Regions from separate parts of the Variovorax sp. FG153 genome, predicted to be linked through region 1. Evidence: predicted binding sites of a transcription regulator. Region 1 holds the regulator's gene; each other region holds the start of a gene.

Region 1 (6,462 bases):
ATCACGTCGGCGCCTTCGCGCAGGTCGGCCAGCAGCTCGCGCTCGAGCTCGATGGCCTGCACCAGCACGCGCTGCTGGTCGGGCACGTCGGTGCGGCCTTCCTGGCTCGACAGCGGATGGCGGCGCCGGGTTTCCGAATAGCGGCGCAGCAGCGCGTCGGTGGTCGCGTCGAGGAACAGCGAGCGCAGCGACACGCCGTCGTTGCGCAGCGCCTCGAGCTGCTGCGGCACGATCGGCAGCGAGACGCCGCTGCGCACGTCCATCGCGATCGCCACGCGCTGCGCGTTCTGCGCATGCTGCAGCGCGATGAAGGGCGTGAGCAGCTCGGGCGGCAGGTTGTCGACGCAGTAGTAGCCCGCATCCTCGAGCGCATGCAGCGCAACCGACTTGCCGGAGCCCGACATGCCGGTGATGAGCACCAGGTCGAGGCTCATCGCGCAGCCCCGTGGTCTTGGCGCGCCGCCTTCATGAGGTGGCCGCCGGCGTCTTGTGGCCCAGCATCTCGCGCGCGTGGGCGAGCGAGGTCTGCGAGACCTTCTCGCCGCCCAGCATGCGCGCGATCTCGTTCGCGCGGCTGTCGCCGTCGAGCAGCGACACGCCGCTCTCGGTGCGCGGGCCGTCCTTGCCGGCGGTTCCCGCGGTCTGCCGCTTGGCGACCACGAGGTGGTGGTCGGCGCAGGCCGCCACCTGGGGCAGGTGCGTGACCGCGAGCACCTGGCGGTCGCGGCCCAGCTGCTTCATGAGCCGGCCCACGGTCTCGGCGACCGCGCCGCCGACGCCCGAATCGACCTCGTCGAAGATCAGCGTCTGCGCGGTGCCGAGCTGGCTGGTGGTGACCGCGATCGCGAGCGCGATGCGCGAGAGTTCGCCGCCCGAGGCCACCTTGCCGATCGGCCGCGGCGTGCTGCCGGTGTGGCCGGCGACCAGGAAGGCGATCTCCTCGAGACCGGCCTTGCCCGGCTGGGCCAGCGGCTGCAGATCGACCTCGAAGCGGCCGCCCTGCATGCCCAGGCCCTGCATCGCCTGCGTGACCGCCTGGGCCAGCCTGGGCGCGGCCTGCTTGCGCAGCTTGCCGAGCGCGCGGGCTTCCTTCAGGTAGGCCTGCTGCGCGGCCTGCTCGGCGCGTTCCAGGCCCTCGAGGTCGCTCTGCGCGTCGAGGGCCTGCAGCTCGGCCTGCCAGCCGGCCAGCAGCGCCGGCAGTTCGGCCGGCGGGCGCTTGTAGCGGCGCGCCAGCGACATCCACAGGCTCATGCGTTCGTCGAGCTCGGCCAGCCGCTGCGGGTCGGTGTCGGCGTCGCGCAGGTAGCCGTGCAGCGAGTGCGCGGCGTCGGCGGCCTGCGCGATGCTGGAGGACAGCACCTCGCCGAGCGCGCGGAACTCGGGCTCGATGTGTTCGCAGTTCTGCAGCAGCGTGACCGCGCGCGAGAGCGCGGCCAGCGCGCCGTTGTCCTCGTCCTCGAGCGCGTGGCTGGCGCCCTGGGCGGCATCGATCAGCGCCTGCGCGTTCGAGATGCGCGTGTGGCTGCCCGACAGTTCTTCCCATTCGTCGGCGCCGGGCGCGAGCTTCGCGACCTCCGAGATCTGCCACTGCAGCCGCTCGCGCTCGCGCTGCAGCGAATCCTGCGTGCCGCGCGCCTGCTCGAGCGCGGACAGCGCCTGGCGCCAGCCGTGCCAGGCGGCGTCGAGCGCATCGGTGCGCACGCCCGCGTAGGCATCGAGCAGGCCGCGCACCGCGTCGGGCCGCGTGAGGCTTTGCCAGGCATGCTGGCCATGGATGTCGAGCAGCCGGTCGCCGATGTCGCGCAGTTGCGTCGCGGTGGCGGGGCTGCCGTTGATCCAGCCGCGGCTGCGGCCCTGCAGGTCGACGGTGCGGCGCAGCAGCAGGGCATCGCCCGCCTCGAAGCCGCCTTCGTCGAGCCAGGCCACGAAGGTCGGGTCGTGGTCGAACTCCGCGCTCACGTCGAGCCGCTCGGCGCCTTCGCGCACCGCGCCCGCATCGGCGCGGTTGCCGAGCGCGAGCTGCAGCGCGTCGATCAGGATGGATTTGCCCGCGCCGGTTTCGCCGGTCAGCACCGTGAAGCCGTCGGACAGATCGATCTCCAGGGATCGCACGATCACGAAATCGCGCAGTGCGATGCGTCTGAGCGCCATCTCAGGAACCTCCTTCGTTCCAATGCAGTTTCTTGCGCAGCGTGTCGAAATAGCTCCAGCCGCGCGGATGCAGGAAACGCACCCGGAAATCGGAGCGGCGCACCACCACGCGGTCGCCGATCGCGAGCGAGGCCAGCGATTGCATGTCGAAATTCGCGCTGGCGTCGCGCCCGCCCACGAGCTCGATCACGATCTCGTCGGCATCGGGCAGCAGCACCGGGCGGTTCGACAGCGTGTGCGGCGCGATCGGCACCAGCACCCAGCCCGGCACCGCCGGATGCAGCAGCGGCCCGCCGGCCGACAGCGCATAGGCCGTCGAGCCCGTGGGCGACGCGATGATCAGGCCGTCGGCGCGCTGGTTGGCCACGAAATGCTTGCCCACCGACACCCGCAGCTCGACCATGCCCGAGGTCGCGCCGCGGTTGACCACCACGTCGTTCATCGCGAGCGCGTCGAACACCACGGCGCCGTCGCGCATCACCTGCGCGTGCATCAGGCTGCGGTGGTCTTCCTCGTATTCGCCGGCCAGCATCGGGATCAGCGTGGCCTGGTAGTTGTCGAGCGGGATGTCGGTGATGAAGCCGAGCCGGCCCCGGTTGATGCCGATCAGCGGAATGCCGAAGGCCGCGAGCTGCCGGCCGATGCCGAGCATGGTGCCGTCGCCGCCAACCACCAGGCCGAGGTCGCACTGCTGGCCGATCTGCTCGACCGTGAGGGCTTCGTAGCGGTCGCCGGTGGGCAGCGCCTGGGCCGGTTCGTCGTCGCCGCGCGGTTGCTCGACGTAGACCTTGCAGCCTTGAGATTCGAGGAAGCTCGCGATGCCTTCCATCACGCTGTCGCGCTCGCCGCACCGGGCACCGGAAGCCTGGTATTTGCCGATCAGCGCGACGTGACGAAAGGGGGAAGTCATGGCTACAAATTACAACACTAAAATCTTGCAATGCTGGACGACCGCGCCAAGTTGCTGCTCAAGACGCTCGTCGAGCGCTACATCGCCGATGGCCAGCCGGTCGGCTCGCGAACGCTCTCGCGTTCCTCGGGCCTGGACCTCTCGCCCGCGACCATCCGCAACGTGATGTCGGACCTCGAGGCGCTCGGGCTGATCGCCAGTCCGCACACCTCGGCCGGCCGCGTGCCCACGGCGCGCGGCTACCGGCTTTTCGTCGACACCATGCTCACCGCGCAGCGCGAGCACCTGGCCGCGCCGAGCCTCGCGCCCGACCAGCCGCAGCGCGTGATCGCCAATGCGGCGCACCTGCTGTCGAACCTCTCGCAGTTCGTCGGCGTGGTGATGGCGCCACGGCGTTCGTCGGTGTTCAAGCAGATCGAGTTCCTGCGCCTGTCGGACCGCCGGCTGCTGGTGATCATCGTCTCGCCCGAGGGCGACGTGCAGAACCGCGTGATCTTTCCCGAGGCCGATTACTCGCAGTCGCAGCTGGTCGAGGCCGCGAACTACATCAACGCCCACTACGCGGGCCTGACGATCGAGCAGGTGCGCGACCGGCTGCAGTCCGAGGTCGACACGCTGCGCGGCGAGATCGCGGCGCTGATGCAGGCGGCCGTGAAGGTCAGCTCGGACGTGCTGAGCGAATCGCAGGAAGACGACGTCGTGATCTCGGGCGAGCGCAACCTGCTCGCGGTCAGCGATTTCTCGAGCGACATGGGGCAGCTGCGGCGCGCCTTCGAGCTCTTCGAGCAGAAGGCGCAGCTGATGCGGCTGCTCGACGTGTCGAGCAAGGCCGAGGGCGTGCGCATCTTCATCGGCGGCGAGAGCCAGGTGGTGCCGGTCGAGGAGCTGTCCATCGTCAGCGCCAACTACGAGGTCGACGGCCAGGTCGTGGGCACGCTGGGCGTGATCGGCCCGACGCGCATGCCCTACGAGCGCATGATCCAGATCGTCGACATCACCTCGAGGCTGGTCAGCAACGCGCTGAGCCACCGCAAGTAGCGGGGCGCCTTTTCGGCGCGAATAGAATCGGGTCCACGTGGGCCGTTAGCTCAGTTGGTTAGAGCAGCGGACTCATAATCCGTTGGTCGCTGGTTCAAGCCCAGCACGGCCTACCACCCGTATTTTTGAGATTTGTTTCGACGAATCGGAAAGGTCCCAAAAATACGTGCTATGATCGCAAGCTGTGCGGCTGTAGCTCAGTTGGATAGAGTACTTGGCTACGAACCAAGGGGTCGTGGGTTCAATTCCTGCCAGCCGCACCACTCTTCAAGGGTCAACTCGGAAACGAGTTGACCCTTTTCTTTTTGGTGCGGGGCTCGTCCGTGCACGGCGGACGCCACGCTTTTCTTTCGATCTCCGAAAGGCGTCGCTTGAACAAGGCATTCACCAAGGAAATGGATTCCGACGCGGACGACGATGGCGCCGACGGCGCTATGCCGCCGCTGCCCGCGGGCGGCAAGAACTACATCACGCCGGCGGGCTACGAGCGGCTGCGGACCGAGTTGCTGCACCTGATGGACGAGGAGCGGCCCAAGGTGGTCGAGGCCGTGCACTGGGCCGCCAAGAACGGCGACCGCTCGGAGAACGGCGACTACCTCTACGGCAAGAAGCGGCTGCGCGAGATCGACCGCCGTATCCGCTTCCTCACCAAGCGCCTCGAGATCGCCGAGGTGACCGACCCCTCCGTGCACCACGGCAGCGACCAGGTCTTCTTCGGCGCCACGGTGCGCTATGCGGACGAGAACGGCGACGAGCGCAGCGTGACGATCCTCGGCATCGACGAGGCCGACAGCGCGCAGTCGCAGGTCAGCTGGATCTCGCCGATCGCGCGGGCGCTGCTGAAGGCGCGGGAGGGCGACGTGGTCAAGCTCGTGACGCCGGGCGGCACGCACGAGGTCGAGTTGCTGTCGGTCGTCTATCCGGCGCCGGAGCCAGGCGCCGCATAGAGGCTGCGCCGCAGGCGCGGAATCAGGACGCGGGAACGCTGCGCGCGGCGGACAGCACCGAGGTGGTCCGGCGCACCGAACGCAGCACCGCATCGAGGTGCGAGCGATCGCGCACCGCGATCACGAAGCGCAGATCGGTCGAATCCTGCGGCGTCTCGTCGGCCATCTCGACGTGGGTGATGTCGGCTTCGGCATCGGCCAGCGTGGCGGCCACGCGCGCCAGCACGCCCTTGTCGTTGCGCACGGTGATGATCACGCCGGTTTCGAAGGCGCGCGTCGGTTCGTCAGCCCACTCGACCGCGAAGAAGCGTTCGCTGTCCTTGTGGCGCAGGCGCTGGCCCACGCCGCAGGCCTCGGTGTGCACCACCAGGCCCTCGCCGTGGCCGAGGTAGCCCACGATCGGGTCGCCCGGGATCGGGCGGCAGCACAGCGCGAAGCGCACCGACGAGTTCTCGCTGCCGTCGAGCGTGACCGCGCCTTGCGAGATGGTTTCGTGCGAGATGAAGCGCTCGCGGCTCAACAGCAGCGCGTCGGGGCGCTCGCCGAGCTCGGCCATGAGCGCCATCAGCCGCTTGGCCACGATGCTCGCGATGCGCTTGCCCAGGCCGATGTCGGTCAGCAGTTCGGCGCGCGTGCGGTTGCCGGTGAAGCGCAGCAGCTTTTCCCACAGCGGCTGGTGCTCCGCATCGTCCTCGGGCAGCTTGCTCAGGCCTTCGGCGCGCAGGGCCTGCGCCAGCAGCTTCTCGCCCAGGCCTTCGGATTCGGCGTGGGCCAGGGTCTTGAGGTAGTGGCGGATCTTCGAGCGCGCACGGCCGGTCCGCACGAAGCCGAGCCAGGCCGGATTGGGCGTGGAGACCGGCGCGGTGATCACCTCGACCACGTCGCCGTTCTTGAGCTCGGTGCGCAGCGGCACCTGGTCGCCGTTGATGCGCGCGGCCGAGGTGTGGTCGCCGATGTTGCTGTGGATCGCGTAGGCGAAGTCGACCACGGTCGCGCCGCGCGGCAGCGCCATGATCTGGCTCTTGGGCGTGAAGACGTAGACGGCGTCGGGGAACAGGTCGACCTTGACGTGGTCCCAGAACTCCGCGGCGTCGCGCGTCTCGTCCTGGATGTCGAGCAGCGACTGCAGCCACTTGGTGCCCAGGCGGTCGTTGCTGGCCGTGCTCGGGTCCGCGGCCTTGTAGAGCCAGTGCGCCGCCACGCCCGACTCGGCCACCACGTGCATGGCGTCGGTGCGCAACTGGAACTCGACGCTGACGCCCGCCGGGCCCACCAGTGTGGTGTGCAGCGACTGGTAGCCGTTGAGCTTGGCGATCGCGATGTGGTCCTTGAACTTGCCCGGCAGCGGCTTGTACATCTGGTGCAGGATGCCCAGGCCGGTGTAGCAGGCGATCACGTTCGGCACGATCAGCCGGA
Region 2 (6,462 bases), on a different contig from region 1:
CTCGCAGCCCGCGTTGTCGGAACAGATCGCGCTGCTCGAGCAGGTGCTCGGCGTGCCACTGTTCGACCGCACCGGCGGCCGCGCGGTCCCCACGCTGTCTGGGCACGAACTCGAACGCCGCATCGCGGGCAGCCTGCTCGAACTGCAGTCGGCCTTGCGCGAGGTGCCCGAGCGAGCCGACACCATCTCGGGCCTGGTGCGCGTGGGACTCGTGCAGTCCTACGGCGCCTGCTGGGTGGTGCCGGTGATGCGCGCGGCGCAGGCGCGCTGGCCCGCGCTGTCCGTGGCGCTGCGGCGGCGCACCGCGCACGCGCTCGAGGAAGGCGTGCTGCGCGGCGACTTCGAGTTCGCGGTGAGCTTCGATCCGCATCCCCATGCCGACCTCGAGATCGCGCAGTGCTTCGTCGAGCGGGCCGTCGCCGTCGGCGCCCTGCCGCGGCGCGCGCGGCGGCTCACGCTGGCGCAGCTCGCGCCTTGCGGGCTCGCGCTGCTGCCGAGCGAATACATGATGCGCCGCGAGCTCGACGCGGCCTTCGCCTCGCAGGGCCTCAAGCCGCAGGTCCGGCTCGAATCGGATGCACTCGAAGACCTGGTGGCGGCCGCGCGCGAGAGCGGCATGGTCGCGATCCTCAACGCCGCGGCCGCATCGAGCCTGGCGGTGCACGACGCGGTGCCGATCGACAGCGTCGAACTGCAGCGCAAGGCCTGCCTCGTGCGTTCGCGCACACGCCATCACACGAACGCGTCGCGCCATCTCTGGGATGCGCTGGTCGCGGGCGCGCCGGCCCTGCCGTCGGGCTGGACCGCGCCCGGCAAGGCACGGCGCTAGATGCTTCGCAGGTTCACGCGCCGCGACAAGGCCTCGGCACTCTCGCGCCGCTCGCTGTAGCGATCGACCAGATGGCCGGCGCAGTCGCGCGTCAGCAGCGTGAACTTGACCAGCTCCTCCATGACGTCGACCACGCGTTCGTAGTACGGCGAGGGCTTCATGCGCCCGGCTTCGTCGAACTCGAGGTAGGCCTTGGCCACCGAGGACTGGTTCGGGATGGTGATCATGCGCATCCAGCGTCCGAGCACGCGCAGCTGGTTCACCGCATTGAAGGACTGCGAGCCGCCCGAGACCTCCATCACGGCCAGCGTCTTGCCCTGCGTCGGCCGCACGGAGCCGACCGACAGCGGGATCCAGTCGAGCTGCGCCTTCATGATGCCGGTCATCGCGCCATGGCGTTCCGGCGAGCACCAGACCATGCCTTCGGACCACTGCGCGAGCGCGCGCAGCTCCTGCACCTTCGGATGGTCCTCGGGTTCGCTGTCGGGCAGCGGCAGGCCGCGCGGATCGAAGACGCGGGTCTGCGCGCCCAGCGTGCGCAGCAACCGCTCGGCCTCTTCGGTCAGCAGGCGGCTGTACGAGCGCTCGCGGACCGAGCCGTAGAGCAACAGGATGCGCGGCGCGTGCGTCGAACGCTCGGCGGGCCACAGGTGCCGTGGGTCCGGCAGCCGGAAGGCCTCCGCATCCAGGTTCGGCAGGTCAGGGCTTGGCGACACGCTGGCCTTTCGCATCGATGACGGGCTCGCCGTCTTCCTTCGAGAACGCGCCGCGCTGGGCGTGCGGCAGCAGGTCGAGCACGGCCTCCGATGGCCGGCACAGGCGCGTGCCCAACGGCGTGACGACGATCGGGCGGTTGATGAGGATCGGATGCGCGAGCATGAAGCCGATCAGCTCCGCATCGGTCCACTTCGCATCGGCCAGCCCGAGCTCGTCGTGGGGCGTGCCCTTCTGGCGCAGCAGGTCGCGCACGCCGATGCCCATGTCGGCGACCAGTTGCTCGAGCGTTGCGCGGCTCGGCGGATGCTTGAGGTACTCGATGACGGTCGGCTCCTCGCCGCTGTTGCGGATCAGCGCGAGCACGTTGCGCGACGTGCCGCAGTCGGGGTTGTGATAGATCGTGATGTCGCTCATGGAAGGGAGGGATGTCGCTGGTGAGAAAGCAGATCAGCCGAAGCTCAGGCGCAGTGCGAGCGCGGCGAGGGTCAGGGCGAGCACGGGCACCGTCATGACGACGCCCACCTTGAAGTAGCAGTCCCAGCCGATGGTGGTGCCCTTCTTCGCGAGCACATGCAGCCACAGCAAGGTGGCGAGGCTGCCGATCGGCGTGATCTTCGGGCCCAGGTCGCAGCCGATGACGTTGGCGTAGACCATCGCCTCCTTCACCACGCCGGTGGCGCCCGAGGCATCGATGGAGAACGCGCCGACCAGCACCGTCGGCATGTTGTTCATCACGGAGGACAGCACGGCCGCCAGGAAACCCGTGCCCAGGGCCGCGCCCCAGATGCCGCCTTGCGCGAACACGTCGAGCAGCGTCGAGATCCGCTCGGTCAGGCCGGCATTGCGCAGGCCGTAGACCACCAGGTACATGCCCAGCGAGAACACGACGATCTGCCAGGGCGCGCCGCGCAGCACCTTGCGCGTGGCAATGACCTCGCCGCGGGCCGCCACGGCCAGCAGCAGCAGCGCGCCAACGGCCGCCACGGCGCTGACCGGCACGCCCAATGGCTCGAGGCCGAAGAAGCCGACGAGCAGCAGCACCAGCACGACCCAGCCCGCGCGGAAGGTGGCCGGGTCGCGAATGGCATCGGCCGGGCGCTTGAGGCGGCTGGCGTCGTAGCGCGCGGGGATGTCGCGACGAAAGTAGAGCAGCAAGGCCAGCAGGCTGGCGACCACCGCAACGAGGTTGACCGGCACCATCACCGCCGCATAGGCGCTGAAACCGATCCCGAAGAAGTCGGCCGAGACGATGTTGACGAGATTCGACACGATCAGCGGCAGGCTCGCGGTGTCGGCGATGAAGCCCGCCGCCATCACGAAAGCCAGGGTGGTGGCCGGCGTGAAGCCCAGCGCCACCAGCATGGCCATCACGATCGGCGTGAGGATCAGCGCGGCGCCGTCGTTGGCGAACAGCGCCGAGACGGCCGCGCCCAGCAGCACGATGAAGGCGAACAGCCGGCCGCCGCTGCCGCCGCCCCAGCGCGCGACGTGCAGCGCGGCCCATTCGAAGAAGCCGGCCTCGTCGAGCAGCAGGCTGATGACGATCACGGCGATGAAGGTCCCGGTGGCATTCCAGACGATCTGCCAGACCCGCACGACGTCGGGCGGATGCACCACGCCGAGGGCCAGGGCCACCAGCGCGCCCAGCGCGGCGCTCCATCCGATGCCGAGGCCGCGCGGCTGCCAGATGACGAGCACCAGGGTCGCGAGAAAGATGAGAACGGCGGTGAGCATGGGGCGAGCAAACGATGCGGTGCCGACCGTCAGCAGTCGCAGGACGCGCCTTGCGCATCGACCCCGCAGGGCTGCCCCTGGCAGCAGTTCTCGCTCAGATAGGCCAGCAGCCCGTTCATCCGGTCGAACGAGGCGCGGTAGATCAGGTGGCGCCCCTGCCGCTCCTGCGACACCAGGCCCGCGCGGCCCAGCTCCTTGAGATGGAACGACAGGCCCGTGGCCGGAACGCCCAGCGTTTCGGTCAGCGCGCCAGGCGTCATGCCCTGCGGGCCGGCCACGACCAGGGCGCGAAACACGCGCAGGCGCACGCTCTGGGCAAGTGCCATCAGGGAACGGATGACGACTTCTTCTTCCATACTTCAATCATCGTTGAAATATTGAATCGTGGCAACCGACTTCCGGCTCGGCCCGCTCCGGCGCTTGAAACCCCGGCGATTGCCCTTATGATTAGCACTCGCTGTGGTTGAGTGCTAACAAGCCTCGCCTCCAGTCGACGGGCAACCGGTCCTGCGGGATGGGCGCCCAAAAAACCACCACCCAGTTTCTTATCCAGGAGATGCAATGAAACTTCGTCCTTTGGCCGATCGCGTGATCGTCAAGCGTGTTGACAGCGAAACCAAGACTGCCTCGGGCATCGTCATTCCCGACGCCGCCGCCGAAAAGCCCGATCAGGGTGAAGTCCTGGCCGTGGGCCCGGGCAAGCGCAACGACAAGGGCGAACTGGCCGCACTGACCGTCAAGGTCGGCGACCGCGTCCTGTTCGGCAAGTACAGCGGCCAGACCGTCAAGGTCGGCGGCGACGAACTGCTGGTCATGAAGGAAGACGACCTGTTCGCGGTCGTCGAGAAGTAATTCAACAGATCCCCATTCGGAGTAATAGAACATGGCAGCAAAAGACGTAGTCTTCGGCGGTGAAGCCCGCGCACGCATGGTCGAGGGTGTGAACATCCTGGCCAACGCGGTCAAGGTCACCCTGGGCCCCAAGGGCCGCAACGTGGTGCTCGAGCGCTCGTTCGGCGCCCCCACCGTGACCAAGGACGGTGTGTCGGTCGCGAAGGAAATCGAACTCAAGGACAAGCTGCAGAACATGGGCGCCCAGCTCGTGAAGGAAGTGGCTTCCAAGACTTCGGACAACGCCGGTGACGGCACCACCACCGCGACCGTGCTGGCACAAGCCATCGTGCGCGAAGGCTTCAAGTACGTGGCCGCCGGCATCAACCCGATGGACCTGAAGCGCGGCATCGACAAGGCCGTGACGGCCCTGGTCGAAGAGCTGAAGAAGGCTTCGAAGCCCACCACCACGTCGAAGGAAATCGCTCAAGTCGGCTCGATCTCGGCCAACAGCGACGAAACCATCGGCAAGCTCATCGCCGACGCGATGGACAAGGTCGGCAAGGAAGGCGTGATCACCGTCGAAGACGGCAAGTCGCTGGACAGCGAACTGGACGTCGTCGAAGGCATGCAATTCGACCGCGGCTACCTGTCGCCCTACTTCATCAACAACCCCGAGAAGCAATCGGCGCTGCTCGACAACCCCTTCGTGCTGCTGTTCGACAAGAAGATCAGCAACATCCGTGACCTGCTCCCCACGCTGGAACAAGTCGCCAAGGCCGGTCGTCCGCTGCTGATCATTGCCGAAGAAGTCGAGGGCGAAGCCCTGGCGACGCTGGTCGTGAACACGATCCGCGGCATCCTGAAGGTCGTGGCCGTCAAGGCGCCTGGCTTCGGCGACCGCCGCAAGGCCATGCTCGAAGACATCGCCATCCTGACGGGCGGCAAGGTCATCGCCGAAGAAGTCGGCCTGACCCTCGAGAAGGTGACGCTGGCCGACCTGGGCCAGGCCAAGCGCATCGAAGTGGGCAAGGAAAACACCATCATCATCGACGGCGCCGGCGCTGCTGCCGACATCGAAGCCCGCGTGAAGCAAGTGCGCGTGCAGATCGAGGAAGCCACGAGCGACTACGACCGTGAAAAGCTGCAAGAGCGCGTGGCCAAGCTGGCCGGCGGCGTTGCGGTGATCAAGGTCGGCGCCGCCACCGAAGTCGAAATGAAGGAAAAGAAGGCTCGCGTCGAAGACGCCCTGCACGCCACCCGCGCTGCAGTGGAAGAAGGCGTGGTTGCCGGTGGTGGCGTGGCCCTGCTGCGCGCCAAGCAAGCCGTGGGCGACAAGGTCAAGGGCGACAACGCCGACCAGGACGCCGGCATCAAGCTGGTGCTCAAGGCCATCGAAGCCCCCCTGCGCGAAATCGTGAACAACGCCGGCGGCGAAGCCTCGGTGGTCGTTAACGCGGTGCTGGCCGGCAAGGGCAACTACGGCTTCAATGCCGCCAACGACTCGTACGGCGACATGCTCGAGCTGGGCATCCTGGACCCGACCAAGGTGACCCGCACCGCGCTGCAGAACGCCGCCTCGGTGGCCTCGCTGCTGCTGACGACCGAAGCCATGGTGGCTGACGCTCCGAAGGACGAAGCTCCTGCCGGCGGCGGCATGCCCGACATGGGCGGCATGGGTGGCATGGGCGGCATGGGCATGTAATTGCCTCTCGCCCGGCGAGCGCTTCGGCGTTCGGCGGGCGGGTCGTCCAGACACGAAGAAGGCCGGGGTTCGCCCCGGCCTTTTTCATTTCGAGCGCCGTCTCGGCCCCGCCGCGGTCGACGCCATGTCGATCGGCAGCGGCGCATCGGCCTTGACCTCGCGCAGCACGATCGCCGAGCGCACGTGCGTCACGCCGGCCTGCTCGAACAGCGTGGTGTGCAGGAACTGCTCGTAGTGCTTGATGTCGGGCACCAGCACCGTGAGGATGTAGTCGGCCGGCCCGGTGGCCGAGGCGCAGCGCACCACCTGCGGACTCGCGGCCACGGCGCGCTCGAAGTCGCGCACCTTGGCCTCGCTGTGGCGGTCGAGGTTCACCTCGGTCACGGCCGCGAGGTTCAGCCCCACCTTCTCGCGGTCGACGATCACCGTGTAGCCGCGGATCACGCCGCTGGCCTCCATGTCCTTGATGCGGCGCCAGCAGGGCGTGGGCGACAGTCCCACCGCGTCGGCGATCTGCTGCACGGTCTGGCGCGCGTCGCGCTGCAGTTCGTCGAGGATGCGCAGCGAATGATGGTCGAGAGGAATAAATTCGTCGTTCATGGCGATTTTCGAGATGGATATTCCTGATTACAGGGTCACCCTGTAG
Region 3 (6,462 bases), on a different contig from region 1:
GCGACCGAATACCTGCTCGACGACCTGCGCCGCCGCGTGAAGAGCCAGATGGCCACCGACGCGTCGCAGGTCAAGCGGCTGCTGGCCGAAGCCATCGCCGACCTGCTGCGCCCGCTCGAGAAGCCGCTGGAGATCGGCCGCCACACGCCCACCGTGATCATGGTCGCGGGCGTGAACGGCGCGGGCAAGACCACCTCCATCGGCAAGCTCACCAAGCACCTGGCCAACGAAGGCGCCTCGGTGCTGCTGGCCGCGGCCGACACCTTCCGTGCCGCGGCGCGCGAGCAGTTGCTGGTCTGGGCCGACCGCAACACGGTGGAGATCGTGAGCCAGGAAGGTGGCGACCCTTCCGCCGTGAGCTTCGACGCGGTCAACGCCGGCAAGGCGCGCGGCAAGGACGTGGTGCTGGTCGACACCGCCGGGCGGCTGCCGACGCAGCTGCACCTGATGGACGAGCTCAAGAAGATCAAGCGCGTGGTCACCAAGGCCGACGCCACCGCGCCGCACGAGGTGCTGCTGGTGATCGACGGCAACACCGGCCAGAACGCGCTGGCGCAGGTCAAGGCCTTCGACGAGACGCTGGGCCTGACCGGGCTGGTCGTGACCAAGCTCGACGGCACGGCCAAGGGCGGCGTGCTGTGCGCGATCGCGCGCGAGCGGCCGATCCCGGTCTACTTCATCGGCGTGGGCGAGAAGCTCGAGGACCTCGAGACCTTCGACGCGCGCGAGTTCGCGCAGGCGCTGCTGGGCAACTGAAGGCCCGCCGCTTCAGCCGGCGCGCACCGCCTCGCTCATCGCCTCGAGCAACCGGTCGGCCACCACCGGCTTGAACAGCACCGGCACGCGCGACTCGCGCACGCGCTGCAGCCGGTCGGGCGAGGTCTCGCCGGTGATCAGCAGCAGCGGCGTGGCACGCCCGCCGTTGCGGCTCAGGCGCAAGCCCACGTCGAGGCCGTCGACGCCATCGGCCAGCCGGTAGTCGCACAGCAGCAGCTCGAAGGGACGGCCCTCGCCGCGCGCCTGTGCCAGCGCCCGCGCGGCCGCGGCCTCGTCGTCCACGGCCCGCGCCTCGACCGCGTGCGAGCGCAGCAGGCCGGTCATGGCCTCGCGGATCTCCTGCTCGTCGTCGAGCAGCAGCACGCGCGCGGGCAGCCGCGCCGCGCCGCGGTGGCGCTGCTCCCCGGCATCGGTCGCCGCGGCTTGCGGCGAGAAGGGCCCGGCCAATGCGCCGGCCTGCGCGTTCGCGGCCTGCACCACCAGCCGGAAGTGCGTGCCGCGGCCCAGGCGCGAATGCATCTGCACCGGATGGCCGAGCAGGCGCGAGAGACGCTGCACGATCGACAGCCCGATGCCCAGCCCGCGCGAGCGGTCGCGGCCCGGGTTGTCGACCTGGTAGAACTCCTCGAAGATCCGGCCCGACTGCTCCGGCGCGATGCCGATGCCGGTGTCGCGCACCTCGATCCACACCGTCTCGCCGCGGTCGCGCGCGATCACCGTCACGCCGCCGCTGGCGGTGTACTTGAGCGCGTTGTCCATCAGGTTCGACAGCATGCGGTGCAGCAACTGCGGATCGCTGCGCACCCACAGGCCGCTGGCGCGCACGCGCAGCTGCAGCGACTTCTGCTCGGCGCGCGCCGAGAAAGTGTGGTTGAGCGGCAGGAACAGCGCGTCGAGCTGCACCGCCTGCACCTCGGGCACGACCACGCCGGCATCGAGCCGCGACACGTCGAGCATGGTGTCGAGCGAGGCGCCGAGCGCATTCACCGCGCGCATCAGCCGCTCGGCGTTGCGGCCCTCGGGACGGTTGCGCAGTTCGTTCTCGAGCGCCGCGCCGAACAGCGCGATCGCATGCAGCGGCTGGCGCAGGTCGTGGCTGGCGGTGCCGAGGAAGCGGGTCTTCTCGAGGCTGGCCCGCTCGGTGGCCGCGATCTGCTCGCCCAGGCGCGCGGCCAGTGCCTCGTTCTCGAAGCGCAGCATCAGCGAATCGGTCAGGAGCCGGTGCTGGCGAATGCCCGCGTGCAGGGTCAGCATCAGGTAGGCCGCGCCGGCCGCGGCCAGGAACAGGTGCAGACCGTCGCCCTGCCAGGCCAGCGCGGTGATCATGCCCAGCGACATCGGCAGCGTGTAGCCGAACAGCGCCGGCTTGAGCGGCCACAGCGACTGCGAGGCGCGCGCACAGCTGCCGACGATGACCGCCATCAGCAGCGAGGTCATCGGCAGGTTGCCGGCCGGCACGACCAGCCAGGGCACGACGGCCGTGACCATGCTGACCAGCGTGACCAGGCGCGAGATCTTGCGCGCCCAGTACGGGCTCTCGACGGCCGGCCGCGCCGGGTACCAGCGCGGCGTGAAGAACACGTAGACGTCGGCCAGCACCATGCCGGCCATCCAGAACAGCAGCCGCGGGTCGTGCAGCTGCGCATAGAGGATGGCGCCGAACACCGCCACGAAGCACAGGTGGGTCAGCGTCGAGGCGCTGTAGGTGTCGTAGACCGAGGCGACGTGTTCGCGCAGCACGCGCTGGCCGAGAACGACGTCGGCGGCCGGGTCGTTCAGCACCGCGCGCCGTTCAATGCAGGGTGCTGATCAACTGGGCCCGCGAGCGCATGCCGAACAGCAGCAGGATGGTCGACACGTGGTTCTTCACCGTGCCTTCGCTCAGGTTGGCGAGCTGGGCGATCTCCTTGTTGGCCTTGCCCTCGAGCACCCACTGCAGCACCTGCATCTGGCGCGGCGTGAGTTCCTGCCAGGCGCTGGCATGGGCGAACTCGGCATAGCCCGTGAGCGCCTTCGGCACGGCCGGCGGCGGCGACTGGGCGGCATCGGGGTCGAGCAGGCCGCAGGCGCGGATGAAGCTCACCACTTCCTTCAGGTCGGCCGACTTGGGCAGGAAGGCGCTCGCGCCCAGCGCCAGCACGCCCTGCGCCAGGGTGCTGTTGCCGGTGCCGGAGAGCACCACGATGCGGGCCTCGGGATAGCGCAGGCGGAACTCGGCCAGGCCGCTCAGGCCATGGGTGTCGGGCAGCGCGAGGTCGAGCAGCACCAGGCCGATGGCGTCCTGGTGCGCCTCGTAGAGCTTGAGCGCGTCGGCGACGTTGCCGGCCTCGTAGACCTCGATCGCGGCGCCCGAGGAGGTCGCCTGGGCCTGGACCAGCGCGCAGACGCCGAGCCGCAGCAGGTCGTGGTCGTCGACCACCAGGATCGCGGTACGGCCGCGCGGCGCGATGCCGGCCTGCGCCGCCGAGGACGGGGGAGTGGAGGAGGAAGAGGGATCGAGCGGAGCCACGCGCCGCATCTTAGCGATGCCCCCAGGGGGCGACAGTGCCGGAAGTCATGCTAGTCCCAGCGGCGGCCGCTCGATGTAATGCTATTGTTTGTATAGCACTTGCCAGCGAGGCCAGCGCGGGGCACCATCGGCGGATTCCATCGCGGGCCGCGACGAACGGCCCGCACGAGCCACGGAGACACGCCATGCCGCACACCGCCACCGCCCACGCGCCCGAGGCCGCCAGCGACCGCAAGGTCGATCGCCTGCTCGCCCACTACGAACAGAGCCACCGGCACCCGACCAACGAACTGATCCACTTCGTGGCGATCCCCGCGATCATGGTCAGCCTGGTCGGGCTGATCTTCGCGATCCATCCCTGGGCTGCCTATGCCTTCCTGCTGGCCAGCCTCGTCTACTACCTGACGCTGCGCTCGCCGGTCTTCCTGCTCGCGATGGGCCTCCAGACCGCCATCCTGCTGGCGCTGGTCCATGCCATGGGCAGCCTTGTGTTGCCGATTTCCGCCGCCATCTTCGTGGTGGCGTGGATCTTCCAGTTCATCGGCCACAAGATCGAGGGACGGAAACCTTCGTTCTTCGAAGACATCCAATACCTCTGGGTCGGGCCGCTGTTCGTGGTGTCCAAGCTGCTGCTGAAGCTGGGCATCCGCTGGTAAGTACCCGCTTACGGGGCTTTGCCGGCCGCAAGTCGGACAAGACCGCGGTCCTTCGGGGCCGCTGGCCGACAGTCCCTGCCTATCGGCCCGATAGAGACTTTAGGGGAACCCTTGCCTTAGCACTCCCTCTAACCGAGTGCTAATATGGCCAATACGAAGGAGTTTCCCCTGATGACATCCCTGTCTGGAGCCTCTGCCAACCAGCTCGCCGTCGCCAACCCCTGGTCGATGGTGCCCCCGCTGGGTAACCTGGATGCTTATATTTCGGCCGCCAACCGACTGCCGCTGCTCACCCTCGAGGAAGAGCAGGGCTTCGCCCGCCGTTTGCGCGACCACAACGACCTCGAAGCGGCCGGTGCGCTGATCCTCTCGCACCTGCGCCTCGTGGTGTCCATCTCCCGCCAGTACCTGGGCTACGGGCTGCCGCACGGCGACCTGATCCAGGAGGGCAACGTCGGCCTGATGAAGGCCGTGAAGCGTTTCGACCCCGACCAGGGCGTGCGGCTGGTGAGCTACGCCATGCACTGGATCAAGGCCGAGATCCACGAGTACATCCTGAAGAACTGGCGCATGGTCAAGGTCGCGACGACCAAGGCCCAGCGCAAGCTGTTCTTCAACCTGCGCTCGATGAAGCAGGGCTTCAAGGCCGACTCGGCCGCGGCCGACACCGGCACGCACCGCGAAACGCTGAGCGCCGACGAGGTGACGCAGATGGCCGCGCGCCTGAACGTGAAGCCCGAGGAAGTGCTCGAGATGGAAACCCGGCTGTCGGGCGGCGACGTGCTGCTCGACCCGAGCCCGAACGACGACGGCGAGGAAGCCTTCGGCCCGATCGCCTACCTGGCCGACGCGACGCAGGAACCGACCGCGCTGCTCGAATCGCAGCAGCGCGACCGCCTGTCGAGCGACGGCATCGCGACCGCGCTCGAGGCCCTCGACGCACGCAGCCGCCGCATCGTGGAAGAGCGCTGGCTCAAGGTCAACGACGACGGCTCGGGCGGCATGACGCTGCACGACCTGGCCGCGGTCTATGGCGTGAGCGCCGAGCGCATTCGCCAGATCGAAGTGGCCGCGATGAAGAAGATGAAGAAGGCGCTGGCCGACTACGCCTGATCGGCTTTTTCCGCCCCTTCGAACGAGCCCGGCCCCGCGCCGGGCTTTTTCTTGGGGCGTTCAGCCCGAGGTCTTGGCGAGGGTGCGCAGCGCGCGCTTGGCGATGTAGCGCGTCTCGGCCACGTTCGATTCCTTCACCCAGCGCGCGCACACGCCGTCGACCCACTCCGCCTGCGTCTTGCTCGCGTCGTTGAGCCAGTTGGCGACCGAGTTCTGCACGTAGCGGCTGCCGTCGGCGCGCAGCGGCTCCAGCAGCGGCAGCGCGCGCCAGGGCTCGGCCTTCAGCGCCTCGATCTGCGCGCACCACACGCCGCGCGGGCGCGTGAGTTCGCTCGCGAAGCGGCGGATGTTGGGATCGTCGTCGCGCACCCACGGCTGCAGCAGCGCGAGCGCCTCGTCGAGCGAGCCGACGACCGCGTCGCGCACCGCCATCCAGGCGATCTCGCGCACGCCGAAGTGCGGATCGGCCGCGAAGCGCCGCACCGCCTCGAGCTGGCCGGCCAGCGGCAATTGCGACAGCGTGACCCACTGCGCCGCCCAGCAGCGCGCGACGTCGCTGGCATGCGTGGCGAGCCGGTGCGCAACGGCGTCGCGTTCGTCGTGCAGCGCGGCGAGGTCGTACAGCGCCCGCGCGATGTGGCCGTGCCGCTGCATCGGCTTGAAGGCACTCAGCATCGCCAGCGTGTCGACCAGCCGCTCGCTCGCCGCGTCGAGGCCGATGTGGCCCGCCACGCTGCGCGCCAGCTGCGGCAGTTCGAGCGCGAGGAATTCGTTGAGGTTGACGGTCTCGATCAGCCCGTCGTTGAGGGCGCGCAACACCTCGGGCGGAATCAGCGCGATGCGGAACGCGCCCTTGCGCGCCTTCAGGTGCGCGACCGCCGCGATGGCCGCGGCGAGGCTCTCGGCCTCCGTGCCGCTCGCCATGGCCTCAGGCCGCCAGCAGGGTCTTGATGTCGGCCACCATGGGCGGCACGCCGGCGCCGTAGCGCGCGTACAGCCGCAACCGGCCCTGCGGGTCGTAGACGAAGCTCGCGGCCGAGTGGTCCATCGAATAGCTGGTGGGCGTCTTGCCGTCCACCTTCTTGTAATAGACCTTGAAGTCCTTGGCGGTGGCGACGAGTTCGTCGGCGGTCGGGATCAGCGCGACGAAGCTGGGGTCGAAGGCGCCCATGTAGGCCTTCATCACCTCGGGCGTGTCGCGCGCCGGATCGACCGTGACGAACACCACCTGCAGCTTGTCGCCGTCGGCACCGAGCTGCTGCTTGACCTGCGCCATCTCGGTCATGGTGGTCGGGCAGACGTCGGGGCACTGCGCGTAGCCGAAGAACAGCACGACCACCTTGCCCTTGAAGTCGGCCATGGTGCGCTGCTTGCCGTCGGCGTCCTTCAGCGAGAAGTCGCGCGCGT

The links. Region 1 encodes HrcA, which represses chaperone genes, less so after heat shock. Its sites were predicted from a motif close to TTAGCACTCNNNNNNNNNGAGTGCTAA; they were not measured.
Region 2: ACODT0_RS15350 (co-chaperone GroES) is a predicted target of HrcA. The motif match lies at 3,728-3,754, and genes of this name have one in related genera.
Region 3: rpoH (RNA polymerase sigma factor RpoH) is a predicted target of HrcA. The motif match lies at 4,059-4,085, and genes of this name have one in related genera.

The regions. Positions count from the first base shown of each region.
Region 1 is NZ_JBMDKG010000053.1:11,685-18,146, forward strand. Features, by position in the region: gene rapZ (RNase adapter RapZ) at 1-434, opposite strand, end outside; gene recN (DNA repair protein RecN) at 466-2,151, opposite strand; gene ACODT0_RS35570 (NAD kinase) at 2,153-3,061, opposite strand; gene hrcA (heat-inducible transcriptional repressor HrcA) at 3,092-4,099, shown strand; tRNA gene ACODT0_RS35580 (tRNA-Ile) at 4,139-4,215, shown strand; tRNA gene ACODT0_RS35585 (tRNA-Arg) at 4,286-4,362, shown strand; gene greB (transcription elongation factor GreB) at 4,471-5,046, shown strand; gene ACODT0_RS35595 (RelA/SpoT family protein) at 5,069-6,462, opposite strand, start outside.
Region 2 is NZ_JBMDKG010000012.1:29,547-36,008, reverse strand. Features, by position in the region: gene ACODT0_RS15375 (LysR family transcriptional regulator) at 1-829, shown strand, start outside; gene arsH (arsenical resistance protein ArsH) at 826-1,560, opposite strand; gene arsC (arsenate reductase (glutaredoxin)) at 1,529-1,960, opposite strand; gene ACODT0_RS15360 (arsenic transporter) at 1,994-3,280, opposite strand; gene ACODT0_RS15355 (ArsR/SmtB family transcription factor) at 3,310-3,636, opposite strand; gene ACODT0_RS15350 (co-chaperone GroES) at 3,842-4,132, shown strand; gene groL (chaperonin GroEL) at 4,164-5,816, shown strand; gene ACODT0_RS15340 (Lrp/AsnC family transcriptional regulator) at 5,901-6,416, opposite strand.
Region 3 is NZ_JBMDKG010000017.1:117,535-123,996, reverse strand. Features, by position in the region: gene ftsY (signal recognition particle-docking protein FtsY) at 1-756, shown strand, start outside; gene ACODT0_RS19815 (ATP-binding response regulator) at 769-2,559, opposite strand; gene ACODT0_RS19810 (response regulator transcription factor) at 2,570-3,295, opposite strand; gene ACODT0_RS19805 (Mpo1 family 2-hydroxy fatty acid dioxygenase) at 3,472-3,942, shown strand; gene rpoH (RNA polymerase sigma factor RpoH) at 4,114-5,055, shown strand; gene ACODT0_RS19795 (DNA alkylation repair protein) at 5,116-5,979, opposite strand; gene ACODT0_RS19790 (SCO family protein) at 5,984-6,462, opposite strand, start outside.